4 regions of the Streptomyces sp. HP-A2021 genome follow, and region 1 is predicted to be linked to each of the others. Evidence: riboswitches for the same ligand, from Rfam matches in the RefSeq annotation. Region 1 holds a riboswitch; each other region holds the start of a gene.

Region 1 (4,331 bases):
TCGTCTACGAGCCCGTCGCCGGCGAGACGAGCGACGCGGAGACCGCCGAGGACGCCGACACCACCGAGGACACCGCAGCCGCGGCCCTGAACGAGAACGAGGAGGCGGCCAAGTGACCGAGCTCGCCACGATGGACTTCCACCCCCAGCCGCAGGCGGGCGAGGCCAAGCCGTGGGCCTTCCCGGCCCCCGAGCGCGGCACCCTCGGCAACGGCCTGACGGTCCTGCGCTGCCACCGCCCCGGCCAGCAGGTCGTCGCCGTGGAGGTGCTGCTGGACGCGCCCCTGGACGCCGAGCCGGCCGGCCTCGACGGCGTGGCCACGATCATGGCCCGGGCCTTCTCCGAGGGCACCGACAAGCACTCGGCCGAGGACTTCGCCGCCGAGCTGGAGCGCGCCGGCGCCACCCTCGACGCGCATGCCGACCACCCCGGCGTCCGGCTCAGCCTGGAGGTGCCGGCCTCCCGGCTCGCCAAGGGGCTCGGCCTGATCGCCGACGCCCTGAGGGCTCCCGCGTTCGCGGACAGCGAGGTCGAGCGGCTCGTCCGCAACCGCCTCGACGAGATCCCGCACGAGCTGGCCAACCCCTCCCGGCGCGCCGCCAAGGAGCTCTCCAAGGAGCTCTTCCCGGCGGGCTCGCGCATGTCCCGGCCCCGCCAGGGCACCGAGGAGACGGTCGCGGCGATCGACTCCGCGGCCGTACGCGCCTTCTACGAGCGGCACGTCAGGCCCGCCACGGCCACCGCCGTGGTCGTCGGCGACCTCACCGGCATCGACCTCGACGCCCTGCTGAGCGACACGCTGGGCGCCTGGACCGGCTCCGCGGCCGAGCCGCGCCCGGTGCCGCCGGTGACCGCCGACGACACGGGACGCGTCGTCATCGTGGACCGCCCCGGTGCCGTCCAGACGCAGCTGCTGATCGGCCGCATCGGCCCGGACCGGCACGACCGCGTGTGGCCCGCGCAGGTGCTCGGCACGTACTGCCTCGGCGGCACCCTCACCTCCCGCCTGGACCGCGTGCTGCGCGAGGAGAAGGGCTACACCTACGGGGTGCGGGCGTTCGGCCAGGTCCTCAGGTCAGCCCCGGACGGGACCGGTGCCGCGATGCTCGCCATCACCGGCTCCGTGGACACCCCCAACACCGGCCCCGCCCTCCAGGACCTGTGGACGGTGCTGCGCACCCTCGCCGCCGGGGGACTGACCGACGCCGAGCGGGACGTCGCCGTGCAGAACCTGGTCGGCGTGGCGCCGCTGAAGTACGAGACGGCGGCGGCCGTCGCGAGCACGCTGGCCGACCAGGTCGAGCAGCACCTGCCCGACGACTACCAGGCCACGCTGTACCGGCAGCTGGCCGCGACCGGCACCGTGGAGGCCACCGCGGCGGTCGTCAGCGCCTTCCCGGTGGACCGTCTGGTGACCGTGCTCGTCGGTGACGCGGCGCAGATCAAGGGCCCGGTCGAGGCCCTGGGCATCGGCGAAGTCTCCGTCGTGGCCGCCGAGTAGCGGCCCGCGCACGCAGGGGCCCTGGTTGTCTTCCAAGGCACCAGGGCTCCTTTATGCCCGAATTGATATGGAGGTTGCCTGTCTGCCCTGTGGGATGCGCTACAAAAGCCGGGATCCGTTTGGGAATTGAAAGTGGCCCCGCTTAGCGTCGTCCGGGCTGTTCGTCAGGCAGTGCGCCGCACCCGCGGCACCGGACAGTCATCGCCGAGTCCCCGTACGGCGCGAGCCAGGGGAGCCGGGGACCCACCGCAGTCCCTGGGGTGAATCGGACGCCCGCGCGAGCCGCGAGGGGGTCCGTAGGAGACCTTCCTGCTCCGAACCCGTCAGCTAACCCGGTAGGCGAGAAGGAAGGAAAGGACCAGGCACTCCATGGCGTTCACCCGCGCCACCGGGAAGCATCGTCGTCCCAGCCGTATGCAGCGCGGCACGGCCCGCGCAGCGGGCGTCGCGGCCCTCGCCACCACCGGTGTCATCGGCACCGTGGCCGCCCCGGCCTTCGCCGCCGAGCCCGCCGTCGAGCAGACCGGCCTCACCCCCGTCGTCACCATGGGCGACACCGTGGCCCAGCAGATCGACGCGCAGGCCGCGGCCCAGAAGCAGGCCGCCGAGGAGGCCGCCGCCAAGAAGAAGGCCGAGGAGGCCGCCCGCGAGCGGGCCGCCGAGGCGGCCAAGGAGGCCAAGGAGGCCGCCGAGAAGGCCCGCGAGGCCAAGGAGCGCGCCGCCCGCGAGGCCGAGCGCAAGCGCCTCAACACGTTCGTGCCCCCGATCTCCGGCTCGTACGTCTCCACCGGCTACCAGGCCAGCAGCGGCCTGTGGTCCTCCGGCAGCCACACCGGCGTCGACTTCCACGCCGCCAGCGGCACCTCCGTCCACGCGGTCGGCATGGGCGAGGTCGTCGAGGCCGGCTGGGGCGGCTCCTACGGCAACCAGATCGTGATCAAGATGAACGACGGCACGTACACCCAGTACGGCCACCTGTCGTCGATCAGCGTCTCGGTGGGCCAGAAGGTCACCCCCGGCCAGCAGATCGGCCTGTCCGGCGCGACCGGCAACGTCACCGGTGCGCACCTGCACTTCGAGGCCCGGACGAGCCCCGAGTACGGCTCCGACATCGACCCCGTCGCCTACCTCCGCTCGCACGGCGTGAGCGTCTGACGGCGCAGTCCGACGGCGTACCACTCCGCTTCCCCGAGGCCCCGGCTCCCCGAGCCGGGGCTTTCGGCGTTTGTGACGCCCGGCTGTCCAAAAAATATCCCTGGATTCCGGTCTGCCGTCGGAAATTCCGGCTCATTGCAATAGAGTCACGGAACACGCGTCACTCGTTCGACGTTTCACGGGGATTAAACGGAGGTCGGTCATGCGCATTCCCGCGCACTCGGTGTGCACGGCCATCCGGGACGACATCGTCGCGGGTGTCTACGAACGCGGCGGCCGGCTGACCGAGGAACTCCTCGCCCGCCGCTACGGCGTCTCGCGCGTCCCCGTCCGGGAGGCCCTGCGCACCCTGGAGGCAGAGGGCTTCGTGGTGACCCGGCGGCACGCGGGCGCGTGCGTCGCCGAACCCACCGAGCAGGAGGCCGCCGACCTGCTGGAGATGCGGCTGCTGCTGGAGCCGCTCGGCGCGGCCCGCGCCGCCCAGCGCCGCACCGAGGCCCATCTGAAGGTCCTGCGCGGCCTGGTCAGGCTCGGCCAGGAGCGCGCCCGCCGGGGCAACAGCGACGACCTGCGCTCCCTGGGCGGCTGGTTCCACGAGACGCTCGCGCAGGCCTCCGGCAGCCCCGCGCTGACCTCGATGCTCACCCAGCTCCGTCACAAGATCGCCTGGATGTACACCGTCGAGGCGCCGGCCGGGCCCGTGGAGTCATGGACCGAGCACGGCGCGATCGTGGACGCGGTGGCGCGCGGGGACAGCGAGCGCGCGCGGGCGGTCACGGCGCTGCACACCGAGCGCGCGACGGCCGCGCACCGGCTGCGTTTCGGCTCCGCCGGGGAGCGGGCCGAGCGTGTGAGGAACTCGCAACATCCCGTAAACACGGCGAGCCCGCGGCATTAACACAAGAGCCGTATACAAAGAGCAGGTAATTCGCGGGGGATTATTTCTGCTGCCCGGGAACGGGGAATTCACGGCCCGTGAGACCGGAAATGGCGACCCGCGCCCGGGAATGGCGAAGGGCTCGCCCGATGAATTCGGACGAGCCCTTCAGGATGCACCGGGCCGGGGGTACCGGATCAGGCGCGGAAGAATGCTCAGACGGTCTCGGGCAGTTCCTCGAGGCCCTCGGAGACCAGCTTCGCCAGCCGGTCCAGGGCGGCGTCCGCACCCTCGGCGTCGGAGGCGAGGACGATCTCCTCGCCGCCCTGGGCACCGAGGCCGAGGACGGCCAGCATGGAGGCCGCGTTGACGGGGTTGCCGTCTGCCTTGGCGATCGTCACCGGGACGCCTGCGGCCGTGGCGGCTCGGACGAAGATGGAGGCGGGGCGGGCGTGGAGGCCCTCGGCCCAGCCGACGTTGACGCGGCGCTCAGCCATGTGTTGCTGCCCTTCGGTTTTCAAGGTTGTCTAGACCAGTTTCCCATACGTGAAGCTGCCGGAGCGGTCCTGATGCACCGCCCCGGGGTGCCGTCGGATCGCGGCCTCGACCCGACTGACGCCCTCCACAGACTGCCTCGCGCCGTTGTCAGACGCCAGACGTACTCTGGGGCCCATGCAGACCTCGCCGGACCGGCACGAGTATCCCGCCCACTGGGAAGCCGACGTGGTGCTGCGCGACGGTGGCACCGCGCGCATCCGGCCCATCACCGTTGATGACGCCGAGCGCCTGGTCAGCTTC
Region 2 (4,331 bases), 3.2 Mb from region 1:
TCCTCGAACAGCGGGTCCTCGATGGAGACGAGCGGGTACGCGTCGACGAGCTCCGCGTAGTACTCGGTCATCTCGGCCGCCGAGCGCTCCTTGCCCTCGAAGGTGTAGACGCCGTCCTTGTAGAACTCGGACGCGGCGACGTCGAGCGCGAGGGCGATCTGCTCGCCGGGGGTGTAGCCGGCCTCGTTGATCGCCTCCAGGATGAGGTCGAGGGCCTCGCGGTTGGAGCCGAGGTTCGGGGCGAAGCCGCCCTCGTCGCCGAGGCCGGTGGCCAGGCCCTTCGACTTCAGGACCTTCTTCAGCGTGTGGTAGACCTCGGCGCCCCAGCGCAGGGCCTCGGAGAAGGACTCCGCGCCGATGGGGGCGATCATGAACTCCTGGATGTCCACGTTGGAGTCGGCGTGCGAGCCGCCGTTCAGGATGTTCATCATCGGCACCGGCAGCAGGTGCGCGTTCGGGCCGCCCAGGTAGCGGAACAGCGGCAGGTCGCTGGCCTCGGAGGCGGCGTGGGCGACGGCGAGGGAGACGCCGAGGATGGCGTTGGCGCCGAGGGAGCCCTTGTTGTCGGTGGCGTCCAGGTCGAACATGGCCTGGTCGATCAGGCGCTGCTCGGTGGCGTCGTAGCCGACGAGCTCCGGGCCGATCTGCTCGATGACCGCGAGGACGGCCTTCTCCACACCCTTGCCGAGGTAGCGGTTCGAGTCGCCGTCGCGCAGCTCGATGGCCTCGAAGGCGCCCGTGGAGGCGCCGGACGGGACGGCGGCACGACCGGTGCTGCCGTCGTCGAGGCCGACCTCGACCTCGACCGTGGGGTTGCCTCGGGAGTCCAGGATTTCCCGGGCTACGACGACGTCGATGGACGGCACGAGCATCTCCTTCTTCATGTGACGCGGGTACGCGGGCCGCGTGGACCCGGCGAGGCGCGGGCCGCGGTGGCTCGCGACATGAGCCTAACCGGCTCCGGGCGATCGGCCACCGGGTCGCCCACCCCATGGACAGAACCGAGAGTAAATTGTTTCCGAACGGAACAAAGCCGGATCGCAAAGACCGGCAGAAAAAACCCCGCCCCGGTGCGCACGGGGGATGACGCACCGGGGCGGGGAGCCCGTGGGGACGGGGTGGGCCGCTGCTTACTTCAGGTGCAGCTGCTGGCCCGGGTAGATCAGGTTGGCGTCCGTGACGATGTCCTTGTTCAGCTCGAACAGCTTCTCCCAGCCGCCCTCGACCTTCTTCTCGGTCGCGATCGAGCTGAGGGTGTCCCCCTTGACGACCTTGTACTCACCGTCGCCCTTCTTGACCTTCTTGCCGGTCGGGGTGGTGACGGTCTTCTGGGTCTGGGCCGGGCGCTCGTCGGAGCGGGAGGCCGGCTGCTGCTCGGTCTGGCGGGTCTCGGTGGAGCCGCTGCTCTGCTCGGAGCCGCCGCTGTAGCCGGCGCTCGACAGGCCCTTGCCGCAGACCGGCCAGGCACCCTTGCCCTGGCTCGCGAGGACCTTTTCGGCGATCTCGATCTGCTGCTCCTTGGTGGCCTGGTCGGCGGTGGAGGCGTACTTGGTGCCGCCGTAGCCGGACCAGGTGGAGGCGGAGAACTGCAGACCGCCGTAGTAGCCGTTGCCGGTGTTGATGGACCAGTTGCCGCCGGACTCGCACTGGGCGACGGCGTCCCACTCGGAGGCGGTGGCGGCGGAGGCGTTGCCGGCCGCCATCAGCGGGGCGGCGACGGCGGCACCGGTGACACCGGCGATGGCGATGACCCGAGAGGCCTTGGACGGACGGCGGTGCGTGCCCTTGCCGGAAAACAGCATGGAGAGATCCCCTCACCGACGCCTGCGAGGTGAGCTGTCGGGTTCGGGCCGGTTGAGTTGCCCGGCCGCGTCCCTCCCGGGACACGGCTTCACCCCAAGCCCTTCCGGCACAACCGGCCGGTCGGGCACTTACCTTGGGTCCCCCGCTCCTGCCTACGGCGCTTGACGCGACGACTGTTCCCGTGCGGCCGCTGGCAGGATTCGGCGTTGCGGCAGCCGGGGCTCGCGGTGGCGAGCGGTCATGACCGTAGACATGCGATCCGCGGAATTTCAAAGACGATCAGGGCTTCTGAGATCTATCTCTCACCGCACCGATAAGGGACATTAGGCGCGAACGGTGACGTGAACTCGCACGGTTTCGGGGTGACTTCCGCCCCCGTTTCCGTACTGCCCCACCGGCTACTCCTCGTCCGCTTCGCCCTCTACCGTGAGCTTCTGACCGGGGCGGATGAGGTTCGGGTCGGTGCCGACGGCCGTCTCGTTCCCGACATAGAGGGCGTGCCATCCGCCGCTGAGGTCGAGGGAGTTCGCGATGGACCAGAGAGTGTCGCCGGGGCGGACGGTGTAGGAGCCGTCCGTCGCCTCCCGGGAGGCTTCGCCGTCGCGCGAGGCGTGCCGTCCGGTGGACCCGGACGTACGGCCGTCCTCAGTCTTGGTGTCCTCGTCCGCGCTGGGGCCGCGGTGGCGGCCGGAGGCGGTGCCGGTTTCGGTTTCGGCGGGTGCCGAAGAGCCGTCGTCCTGCTGAGAGTTGTCGGGCTTGTCACTCTCGGGGGCGGGCGACGGGTCCTGCGTCGAGGAGTCGACAGAATCGGATGACTTGTCGGACTTGGCGGTTTCATCCTCCGGAGTCGATTGTCCGTCAGAGGACGACTCGGTGGAGTCGAGCAGTCCGGGCGAGTCCGTCGGCGCGGACGAGTCGGACGAGCTGGACGAGTCGGACGTGTCCGAGCTCTTGTCCTGCTCGAGGCCGGAGAGCAGCCCGCAGGTGCGCCACGCGCCGACCCCCTGGTCGGCGAGGATTCTCTCGGCCACGGCTATCTGCTGGGAGCGGCTGGCCAGGTCGGCGCTCGGGGCGTAGTCGAGGCCGCCGTGGTTCTCCCAGTCCTCCTGGGACAACTGGAGGCCGCCGAAGTACCCGTTGCCGCTGTTCTGGCTCCAGGCGCCGCCGGTCTCGCAGTCCGCGACCCGGTCCCAGGTCGTGCCGTCGGCCGCGCTGGCGCCGGAGGCCCCGAGGAGCGGGATCGCGATGGCGGAGCCGGTCACCCCGGCCGCGACGAGGAGAGCCGGAGCCTGGCGGGGGCGACGGTGCCGACCGTTCCCGGAGAGCATACGGAGACCTTTCGCGAGACAGCAGTGACCGGCGCGGCGCAGGGTCCCCCCCGGGCCGCGCTGATGATGGGTGAACGTATCGGCAGACGATCACTTGTCACAAGTTCATGCCGCGCAGATCACGTGAAGATCACAGGTCTGATGTTTCGTCACTTCATGCCGCTGAGAACTCCACCGGCAGCGTGCGCAGCCCGCGCATGATGAGGCCGCCGCGCCATCTCAGCTCCGCCGGATCCGCCGCCAGCCGCAGGTCCGGGAGACGGGTGAGGAGCGTGGCGAGCGCGGTCTGGCCCTCCAGGCGGGCGAGCGGGGCGCCGAGGCAGTAGTGGATGCCGTGGCCGTAGCCGAGGTGCTGGTTGTCCCGGCGGGCGAGGTCGAGCACGTCCGGATCGGCGAACCGCTCCGGATCCCGGTCGGCGGCGGCCAGGACGACGAGGACCGGGTCGCCGGGCGCGATGTGCTGCCCTCCGATGGTGAGGGGCTGGGTGGCGAACCGCCAGGTGGCGAGTTCGACCGGGCCGTCGTAGCGCAGGAGCTCCTCGACGCCGGTCTCCAGGAGGCCGGTCTCCCCGGCGGCGAGGGACGTCTGGAGGCGTGCGCGCTGCTCGGGGTGGGTGAGCAGGGCGTAGGTGCCGTTGCCGATCAGGTTCACGGTGGTCTCGAAACCGGCGAACAGCAGGATGAAGGCCATGGCCGCGGCCTCGTTCTCGGTGAGGTGCTCACCGTGGTCGGAGGCGCGGATGAGGCCGGAGATGAGGTCCTCGCCGGGGGCGGGCTCGTCGGGCAGCGCCTCCCGCTTGCGGTGGATGAGGTCGGCGAGGTAGCCGCGCATCTTCTTCACGGACCGCGCCACTCCGCCCCGGGGCCCGCCCTGGTGACGGATCATCATCCCCGCCCAGTCGCGGAAGTCGTCCTGGTCCTCGCGGGGGACGCCGAGCAGGTCGCAGATGGCGTAGATGGGGAGCGGGAAGGCGAACTCATGGATGAGGTCGGCGGACCCCTTGTGCGCGAACCCGTCGATGAGCCCGTCGGTGAGCTCCTGCACCCGCGGCGCGAACTCGGCGACCCGGCGGGGCGTGAACGCCTTGGAGACGAGCCGCCGCAGCCGGGTGTGGTCCGGCGGGTCGATGTTGAGCAGATGCGTCATCAGCTCGGCCTTGCGCTCCCCGGGGATCCCGGTCTTGCCCTTGGCGTGCGCGG
Region 3 (4,331 bases), 1.4 Mb from region 1:
AGGGCGCTAGCCGGCCCGGTGCACCACGGCGTCGGACAGCTCCACCAGCGCCGTCTTCGCGGCGCACTCGGGCAGCGGGGCCAGCGCCGAGCGGGCGTCCTGGGCGTAGCGGACGGTGTCCCGCCGGGCCTGTTCCAGCGCCGGGTGGGCCCGCAGCAGGCGCAGGGCCTCGGCGTGCCGGTCGTCGTCGGTGAGGTCGGAGTCCAGCAGCTCGCACAGGGCGATGTCGTCCGCGAGCCCGAGCCGGGCCGCGCGCTCGCGCAGCCGCAGCACCGGCAGCGTGGGGATGCCCTCGCGCAGGTCGGTGCCGGGGGTCTTGCCGGACTCGTGGGAGTCGGAGGCGATGTCCAGGACGTCGTCCGCGAGCTGGAAGGCGACGCCGAGCCGCTCGCCGTACTGGGTCAGCACGTCCACGACCGTCTCGTCGGCGCCGGACATCATCGCGCCGAACCGGCACGACACCGCCACCAGCGAGCCGGTCTTGCCGCCCAGCACGTCCAGGTAGTGCTCGACCGGGTCGCGGCCGTCCTGCGGTCCGGCCGTCTCCAGGATCTGCCCGGTCACCAGCCGCTCGAACGCCTCGGCCTGCACCCGCACCGCCTCCGGGCCGAGGTCGGCCAGGATGTGCGAGGCGCGGGCGAAGAGGAAGTCACCGGTGAGGACCGCGACGGAGTTGCCCCAGCGGGCGTTCGCGCTCGCCACCCCGCGCCGCACGGCGGCCTCGTCCATCACGTCGTCGTGGTACAGCGTGGCGAGGTGGGTCAGCTCCACGACGACGGCCGACGGCACGATCCCGGGCGCGTACCGGTCGCCGAACTGGGCGGCGAGCATCACGAGCAGCGGACGGAACCGCTTGCCGCCGGCCCGGACCAGGTGCTGGGCGGCCTCCGTGATGAAGGGCACCTCACTCTTGGTGGCCTCGAGCAAGCCTTCCTCGACAGCCGCCAATCCGGCCTGGACATCGGCTTCCAGAGCCTGGTCCCGCACGCTCAGCCCGAACGGCCCGACGTCGGTCACGAGGGGTCTCCTGTCTGCTGGTGTCTGCCGGTGATTACGCGGTTTGTCGATAGGTCGCTGCCATCACTCGAGTCAGCGTATCCGGTCACGTTTCGATCACCACCAGCGCCCAGGGTTACAGGCCGGGTGGTATCCGATCACGACCGCTATGTTTTCGATCAGCTCATAAGAGTAGACATTTATCGACTTACCACGCGATAGCGAGCTATGCACGATTTGCGGTGTTGGATAAGCGAATTCCCCTTGGTGCAAATTGCCCCACGGACTTGTGATCAGTGAGTTGAATCACGTTATCCCCTGCGACATCCCACTCCGGCACCGACCCGTACCTCCTTCCGCCGCACGCAAGTTGAGCCTTGGCTTCAGCAAAGGATCAAGTGCCTCATACGCCCCTGACCAAGGTCAACCGCTCGATATGTGACTCCGGTGCTTGTTCCCGACATGTGCTCTCGCATACGTTCCGGGCCTGTCCGGCGGACGCCGAATCCTGCCACCGCCCGGACACCCCACGAACCCACTCACTCACGCAGGGCAGGAGCGGGGGACCCAGGTAAGTCGCCGGTCCGCGCAGCGGAACGGCTCGGGGTGAAGCCGCGTACGGCACACAGCGCCGTAGGCGGCCGGGCACCTCCCGGCCCGAACCCGACAGCTCACCTCGCAGGCGCCGGAGAGGAACATCGCCATGCCCCGAGGCAAGCACCGTCGCCCCAGAAGCAGTCAGCTCACCCGTCGTGTCGTAGCCGCCGGCACCGGCGGAGCGGCACTCACCCTCCCGCTGCTCGGCGCGACGCAGGCCAGCGCCGCCCAGCCGGCTCAGAGCGCACCCACCACCGTCGCGCAGTCCGTGCCGCAGGCGGCCAAGACCGCCAAGTCCGTCACGTACACCGTCACCAAGGGCGACTCGCTCGCCCGCATCGCGGACAAGTTCGACGTGTCGGGCGGCTGGAAGCAGCTGTACAAGGACAACCGCGCCGCCGTCGGCGACGACCCGAAGCTGATCCACCCGGGTCTGAAGCTGAAGGTGAAGACGGCCAAGGCGGACGCCGCGAAGAAGACGGCGACCAAGTCCTCCGCCCCCGCCAAGCCGGCCGGCGGCGTCGCCCAGGCCACCCAGGCCTCCGCGAAGACCTACGCGAACAACCTGGACGGCTGGATCCGCGAGGCGCTGGACGTCATGGCGCAGAAGGGGATTCCGGGTTCGTACGACGGCATCTACCGCAACATCATGCGGGAGTCGTCCGGCAACCCCCTGGCGATCAACAACTGGGACTCGAACGCCGCCCAGGGCACCCCGTCCAAGGGTCTGCTCCAGGTCATCGACCCGACCTTCGCCGCCTACCACGTGCCCGGCACCTCCTTCGACCCGTACGACCCGGTCGCCAACATCACGGCGGCCTGCAACTACGCGGCGGCCCGCTACGGCTCGATCGACAACGTCAACGGCCCGTACTGAGCCGTCCCGCCCAGCAGTCGTTCGAGGACGACGGCGATGCCGTCGTCCTCGTTCGACAGGGTGATCTCGTCGGCCACGGCCTTGAGTTCGGGATGGGCGTTGGCCATGGCGACGCCGTGGGCGGCCCAGTCGAACATCGGGATGTCGTTGGGCATGTCCCCGAAGGCGACGGTGTCCGCCGGCCGAAGGCCCAGGTGCTCGGCGGCCAGCGCCAGGCCCGTCGCCTTGGTGACGCCGCACGGCTGGAGCTCGACCGTGCCGGGCCCCGACATCGTCACCGTCGCCAGTGAACCGACCACCGAGCGGGCCGTCGCCGCCAACTCGTCGTCGCTCAGGCAGGGGTGGCGCAGCAGCACCTTGCTGATGGGCTCGCCCCACAGGTCGTCGCGCCGGTCGACCCGCACCGCCGGCAGGGTCGGGTGCGGCATGAGATAGCCCGGCTCGATGAGCGTGAGCCCGTCGACCCCGTCCTGGTCGACCGCGGCGTACACCTGCCCGACCTCGGCCTCGATCTTGCCGAGGGCGGTCTCCGCCAGCTCCCGGTCCAGGGTGATGGACCACAGCAGCCGGTCCGCGCCGGCGTCGTACACCTGCGCGCCCTGCCCGCACACCGCGAGCCCCGTACAGCCGAGGTCGTCCAGGAGCGGCCGCACTCTCGGCGCCGGCCGGCCCGTCACCACGAGGTGCTGGGCACCGGCGTCCGCCACCCGCGCGAGCGCGGCGAGGGACCGGTCGGACAGGGTGTCGTCGCCGCGCAGCAGCGTCCCGTCCAGGTCGGTGGCGATGAGTGAATATGCGATGGGTGCGGCCATGATCAGAGAATACGGACAGTGCGCCCTTTCGTTTCATCCCGCGGCGGACACCGATTGCCCGGTTGAAGGCCTCTGCACCAGTTGGCAACAACATGGTCCGCTACCTACCGTCGAGGCCGTCTCGGGCGGTACCTTCCAAGTGTCCAGGGGGGACTTGATCGGGGGGTCGGGTTGAGCAGTGGGCGTGTTCGTGTGGGTGTGCCCGGGGAGCTCGGCGAGGGGGAGAAGGAGCGCTGGCGCGCGCTGCGCGCGGCGTCGGAGACACCGCGCAACCCCTTCATGGAACCGGAGTTCACCGAAGCCGTCGGGCTGGTGAGGCCACAGGCGCGGGTCGCGGTGGTGTACGAAGGGCTGGAGCCGGCCGGCTTCCTGCCCCATGAGCGGGGCCCGTTGGGGCAGGGCCGGGCGATCGGGCTGGGCGTCTCGGACGCGCAGGGCGCGATCCTGCGGCCGGGCCTGCGTCTGGACACGGGCGAACTGCTGCGGGCCTGCTCGCTGTCGAGCTTCGCCTTCGACAACCTGGAGGCCGAGCAGCGGCTGTTCGTCCGGTACGCGGCCGAGGAGCACGCCACCTACGTCATCGACGTGGAGAAGGGCTACGAGACGTACGAGTCGGTGCTGCGCGCCCAGTCGCCGAAGTTCCTGAAGACCACCCTGGCCAAGGAGCGCAGGCTGGGCCGGCAGGTCGGCGAGCTGCGGTTCGTCTTCGACGAACGCGAGCCGGCCGCGCTGCGCACGCTCATGGAGTGGAAGTCGGCGCAGTACCGCAGGACCGGCCGCCGGGACCGGTTCGCCCAGGAGTGGATCACCCGGCTCGTGGGGCGGCTGGCCGCGACCCGGGCACCGGAGTGCAGCGGCACGCTGTCCGTGCTGTACGCCGGTCGGCGGCCGCTGGCCGCGCACTTCGGACTGCGCTCGGCATCCGTCCTGGCCTGCTGGTTCCCGGCCTACGACCCGGAGTTCGCGAAGTACTCGCCGGGTCTGGTGCTGCACCTGCGCATGGCCGAGGCGGCGGCCGCCGAGGGCATCGGCATGCTCGATCTGGGGCG
Region 4 (4,331 bases), 2.6 Mb from region 1:
GCGATGCGCTCGACGGCCTCGCGCAGTTGCGGGCCGCAGTCGCAGCGGGCGGAGCCGAACACGTCCCCGGTCAGGCACTCGGAGTGCAGCCGCACCAGCGGAACCGGGCCGGGCTCGCCCAGGACGACTGCCACATGTTCCTGGCCGTCGGCCAGGCCGTGGAAGGTGACGACTTCGGCCTCGACCTCGTAACCGTCGTGGAAGCGCAGCGGGACCCGGACGCGGGAGCGCGGGGTGGCGAGGACAGCGGGGGTGTCGGGCATGCGGGGCCTCCGGGTTCCGTTCCTGTTCGGCTGCACAGCCGTCGGCTTGCAGTCTGCTTCAGATTTGAAGCAGATCCACGTCCGGAACCCTACCCTTGCTTTAAATTTGAATCAACGAGATGTGGGTGTGGTGTGACGTGGGTCACGAACAGGTCGAGGAGGACCTCCGCCGCCAGGGCACGTCGTCCGACGCCGGCCGTGTCCCGTCCTCCTGGAGCCCCTGCGCGATCGCCGTGGAGATCTCCTCCAGCTGCCCCACCTGCTCCTCGCTGAGCCGGTCGAACAGGAAGCTCCGCACGGTCTCGACATGCCCGGGCGCCGCCCGGTCCAGTACGGCGAACCCGTCGTCCGTCAGGGCCGCGATGCTGCCCCGCTTGTCGTACCGGCAGGCCTCGCGCCGCACCATGCCGTCCTTCTCCAGTCGCGTCACCGCGTACGTCAGCCGACTGCGCGTGATCTTCAGCCGCTCGGCGAGATCGGTCATGCGCAGCCGCCGCTCAGGTGACTCCGACAGGACCGACAGGATGGAGTAGTACAGGTGCGGCATGCCGGCGTCCTGCTGGAGCTGCCGGTCGATCGCGTCCTCCAGGAGCAAGGAGGCGGCGATGTACGCGCGCCAGGCGCGTTGCTCCTCGGGGGTGAGCCAGCGAGTCGTCATGCCGCCAGTGTAGGTTTGTTTCAAACTTGAACCAAGACCGCCCGTCAGTCCGCCGTTTTCAGCCGATTCCAGTCCGCCGATGTCTCAGTTCCGCCGATTTCTCAGTCGCCCGTTTTCCACGAGCCGGGAGCGTCGATGCCCCATCCGTACGTCCTGCTGTCCGCCGCCGTCTCCCTCGACGGCTACCTGGACGACACCGGCCCCGAGCGCCTGCTCCTGTCCAGCCCGGCCGACTTCGACCGGGTCGACGAGGTCCGGGCGTCCGTCGACGCGATCCTGATCGGCGCCGGCACCGTCCGCGCCGACAACCCGCGCCTGCTGGTCAACTCACCCGAGCGGCGAGCCGCCCGCACCGCGGCCGGCCTGCCGGAGTACCCCCTCAAGGTCACGGTCAGCGGCTCCGGCGACCTCGATCCGGCGGCACGGTTCTGGCACACCGGCGGCGAGAAGATCCTCTACACCACCGACAAGGGCGCCGAACGCGCCCGTGCCCTCGGCCTCGCCACCGAAGCCACCGATGCCACCGACGTCGTCCCGCTCGGCGCCGACCTCGACTGGCGGCGGCTCCTCACCCACCTGCACGACGTCCGGGGCGTGCGACGGCTCATGGTCGAGGGCGGCGGCCTGATCCACACCCAGCTCCTCACCCAGGGCCTGGCCGACGAACTCCAGCTGGTCCTCGCCCCGCTCTTCGTGGGCGACCCCGAGGCACCCCGCCTCTTCGGCCCCGGCGGCTACCAGTCCGGCCGGCTCCGGCTCCTGGAGACCCGGCGGATCGAGGACGTGGTCCTGATGCGCTACGAGCCCACCGCCCCGGGCACCGGCCCCCTCCCCGCCGCCGCCGACCACCACTGGCTGGCCCTCGCCTGCGAACTGGCGGCACAGTGTCCGCCGTCGGACACGGCGTTCAGTGTCGGCGCGGTGGTGGTCGCGGCCGACGGCACGGAACTGGCCCGCGGCCACTCCCGCGAGGGCGGCGACCCGCTCGTGCACGCCGAGGAGGCGGCCCTGGCCAAGCTCGACCCGGCCGGCCCCGGGCTCGCCGGCGCGACGGTCTACAGCAGCCTGGAGCCCTGCGCCCGCCGGGCCTCCCGCCCCGCACCCTGCGCCCGGCTGATCCTCGACGCGGGCGTACGGCGTGTGGTCACGGCCTGGCGCGAGCCGGACACCTTCGTGGCGGGCGCCGACGGCAGCGGCGTCCTGGCGGCCGGGGGAGTCGAGGTCCTCGTCCTCCCGGAGCACGAGGAGCGGGCCAAGGCACCGAATCGACACCTGCTGCGCCGCCGCTGAGCAGAGGTGTGCGCGAGCGGTCCCGCGGATGGCGTACACTGGAGTCACAACGACGCGGGGTGGAGCAGCTCGGTAGCTCGCTGGGCTCATAACCCAGAGGTCGCAGGTTCAAATCCTGTCCCCGCTACTGAAGGCCGAGGGCCGGAATCCGAAAGGGTTCCGGCCCTCGGTTTTTCCCTGGGCTCGCCATTACTGTCGGTGAGTGAATCGCGCCGCTGTGCATCACAACTGACACACCGTCAAAACCCGTGAGTCACTTACGCAGCGGTCAACTCGCCCGTTTTGGGCCGGTCATGGCAGGTTGGTCCGCGCGAAAAAGGTTAATGATCAAGCGGAATCGCTGGAATACCCACGGCGCGTCTATTAACGTTCGATAACGCAGCGCGGTCGTCCCAGCCGTCACAGAAGGCGGCTCCGTGCGCACGCGCCGAATCCCGAAAGGGAACCGGGGAACCACCACTTGGGGTGAATCGAGCGGATGCCGCCGTGGAAGCACGGCCGGTATACGCGCGTAGGAGACCTTCCTGCTCCGAACCCGTCAGCTAACCCGGTAGGCGAGAAGGAAGGAAAGGAGTACGCCCACGTGGCGTCCAACCGGCCTGCCCCCGCGGCCCCGTCCGCGCCGAACCAGCGCGACACCGAGACCTTCGGCTACGGCGGTCACCGCACCGACGAGGGCCCGTTCCAGGAATGGAACCCCACCGCGGAGTCCATCCGCCCCATCCGTGGCCGGCATCGCGTCACCAAGCAGCGCGGCGGAGGGCTCGCCCGCAGCTCCACCGTCCTGGGCGTCGGCGTCATAGCCGCCGTGGGCGCGGGCGGCATGGCCAGCGCCCAGACCGGCAAGCCGCCGGTGTCGATCTCCGTCCCGGACCTTCCCTCGGTGGGTTCCCTCATCTCGGACGACGACACCTCCGAAGGCTCCGCCACCCCGCTCAGCGACCTCGCCACGGCCTCCGCCGACACCGAGCAGGGCACCTCCGGCGCCGGTGAGGCACTGCGCGCCCGGATCATGGCGCAGGTCGAGCACCAGCAGGAACAGATCGAGACCAAGGCCGCGCAGGACGCCGCCGAAGCCGCCCAGAAGGCGGCCGCGGAGGCCGCCGCCAAGGCCGAGAAGGAAGCCAAGGCCAAGGCCGCCGAAGCCAAGAAGAAGGCGGAGGAGGAGGCCCGGAAGAAGGCCGAGGCCGAGCGGCTCGCCGCCCTCGCCAAGCAGTACACACTGCCGACCTCCGCGTACACCATCACCTCGACCTTCGGCCAGGCCGGCGCCTACTGGTCCTCCGGCTACCACACCGGCCTCGACTTCGCCGCCCCCACGGGCACGCCGATCAAGGCGGTGCACAGCGGCACCATCACCGAGGCGGGCTGGAACGGCTCGTACGGCTACAAGACGGTCCTGACCCTCGATGACGGCACGGAGATCTGGTACGCGCACCAGTCGTCCATCGGCGTCAGCGTCGGACAGAAGGTCAGCACGGGTGACGTCATCGGACGCGTGGGCGCGACCGGCAACGTCACCGGGGCGCACCTGCACCTCGAGGTCCACACCGGCGGTTCCAGCAACGGCATCGACCCGCTGGCCTGGCTGCGGGGCAAGGGCCTGAACGTCTGAGCGTCGGAGCTTCCGGTCCGTGCGGGGGTTTCGTGCGGGGGCGTTCACGCAGGTTTTGCGTCCGCTCCGGAATGAGCCTCCCCCGCACGGCCGTTGACACGGAGCATGACTTCTCTTCGCAAGCTCGGTTCCTCCGACCTCGAGGTCTTCCCGCTCGCCCTCGGCGGCAACGTCTTCGGCTGGACCGCCGACGAGGCACAGTCGTTCGCCGTCCTTGACGCGTACACCGCCGCGGGCGGCAACTTCGTCGACACCGCCGACGTCTACTCGGCGTGGGTGGACGGCAACCAGGGCGGCGAGTCCGAGACCGTCCTCGGCAAGTGGCTGACATCGCGCGGCAACCGCGCGGACGTCGTCCTCGCCACGAAGGTCAGCCAGCACCCCGAGTTCCAGGGCCTGTCCGCCGCCAACATCAAGGCCGCCGCCGACGCCTCCCTGCGGCGCCTCGGCACCGACTACATCGACCTTTACTACACCCACTACGACAAGCCCGACGTGCCGGTGG

The links. Region 1 has a riboswitch for cyclic di-AMP ahead of MQE23_RS12155 (M23 family metallopeptidase). Riboswitches for the same ligand answer to the same signal wherever they lie in the genome.
Positions count from the first base shown of each region.
Region 2: another riboswitch for cyclic di-AMP. It lies ahead of MQE23_RS26505 (transglycosylase family protein); the one in region 1 lies ahead of MQE23_RS12155 (M23 family metallopeptidase).
Region 3: another riboswitch for cyclic di-AMP. It lies ahead of MQE23_RS18485 (LysM peptidoglycan-binding domain-containing protein); the one in region 1 lies ahead of MQE23_RS12155 (M23 family metallopeptidase).
Region 4: another riboswitch for cyclic di-AMP. It lies ahead of MQE23_RS23760 (M23 family metallopeptidase); the one in region 1 lies ahead of MQE23_RS12155 (M23 family metallopeptidase).

Region 1 covers NZ_CP094344.1:2,676,788-2,681,118, reverse strand. The annotation lists gene MQE23_RS12165 (pitrilysin family protein) at 1-116, shown strand, start outside; gene MQE23_RS12160 (pitrilysin family protein) at 113-1,501, shown strand; cyclic di-AMP (ydaO/yuaA leader) riboswitch at 1,694-1,857, shown strand; gene MQE23_RS12155 (M23 family metallopeptidase) at 1,871-2,656, shown strand; gene MQE23_RS12150 (GntR family transcriptional regulator) at 2,859-3,554, shown strand; gene MQE23_RS12145 (HPr family phosphocarrier protein) at 3,749-4,030, opposite strand; gene MQE23_RS12140 (bifunctional GNAT family N-acetyltransferase/acetate--CoA ligase family protein) at 4,206-4,331, shown strand, end outside.
Region 2 covers NZ_CP094344.1:5,831,939-5,836,269, reverse strand. The annotation lists gene eno (phosphopyruvate hydratase) at 1-866, opposite strand, end outside; gene MQE23_RS26505 (transglycosylase family protein) at 1,131-1,802, opposite strand; cyclic di-AMP (ydaO/yuaA leader) riboswitch at 1,807-1,973, opposite strand; gene MQE23_RS26500 (transglycosylase family protein) at 2,202-3,131, opposite strand; gene MQE23_RS26495 (cytochrome P450) at 3,286-4,331, opposite strand, start outside.
Region 3 covers NZ_CP094344.1:4,089,937-4,094,267, forward strand. The annotation lists gene MQE23_RS18480 (polyprenyl synthetase family protein) at 7-1,017, opposite strand; cyclic di-AMP (ydaO/yuaA leader) riboswitch at 1,523-1,696, shown strand; gene MQE23_RS18485 (LysM peptidoglycan-binding domain-containing protein) at 1,700-2,470, shown strand; gene MQE23_RS18490 (Cof-type HAD-IIB family hydrolase) at 2,434-3,282, opposite strand; gene MQE23_RS18495 (GNAT family N-acetyltransferase) at 3,475-4,331, shown strand, end outside.
Region 4 covers NZ_CP094344.1:5,256,559-5,260,889, forward strand. The annotation lists gene ribA (GTP cyclohydrolase II) at 1-263, opposite strand, end outside; gene MQE23_RS23745 (MarR family transcriptional regulator) at 406-921, opposite strand; gene MQE23_RS23750 (dihydrofolate reductase family protein) at 1,057-2,211, shown strand; tRNA gene MQE23_RS23755 (tRNA-Met) at 2,265-2,338, shown strand; cyclic di-AMP (ydaO/yuaA leader) riboswitch at 2,627-2,783, shown strand; gene MQE23_RS23760 (M23 family metallopeptidase) at 2,795-3,826, shown strand; gene MQE23_RS23765 (aldo/keto reductase) at 3,932-4,331, shown strand, end outside.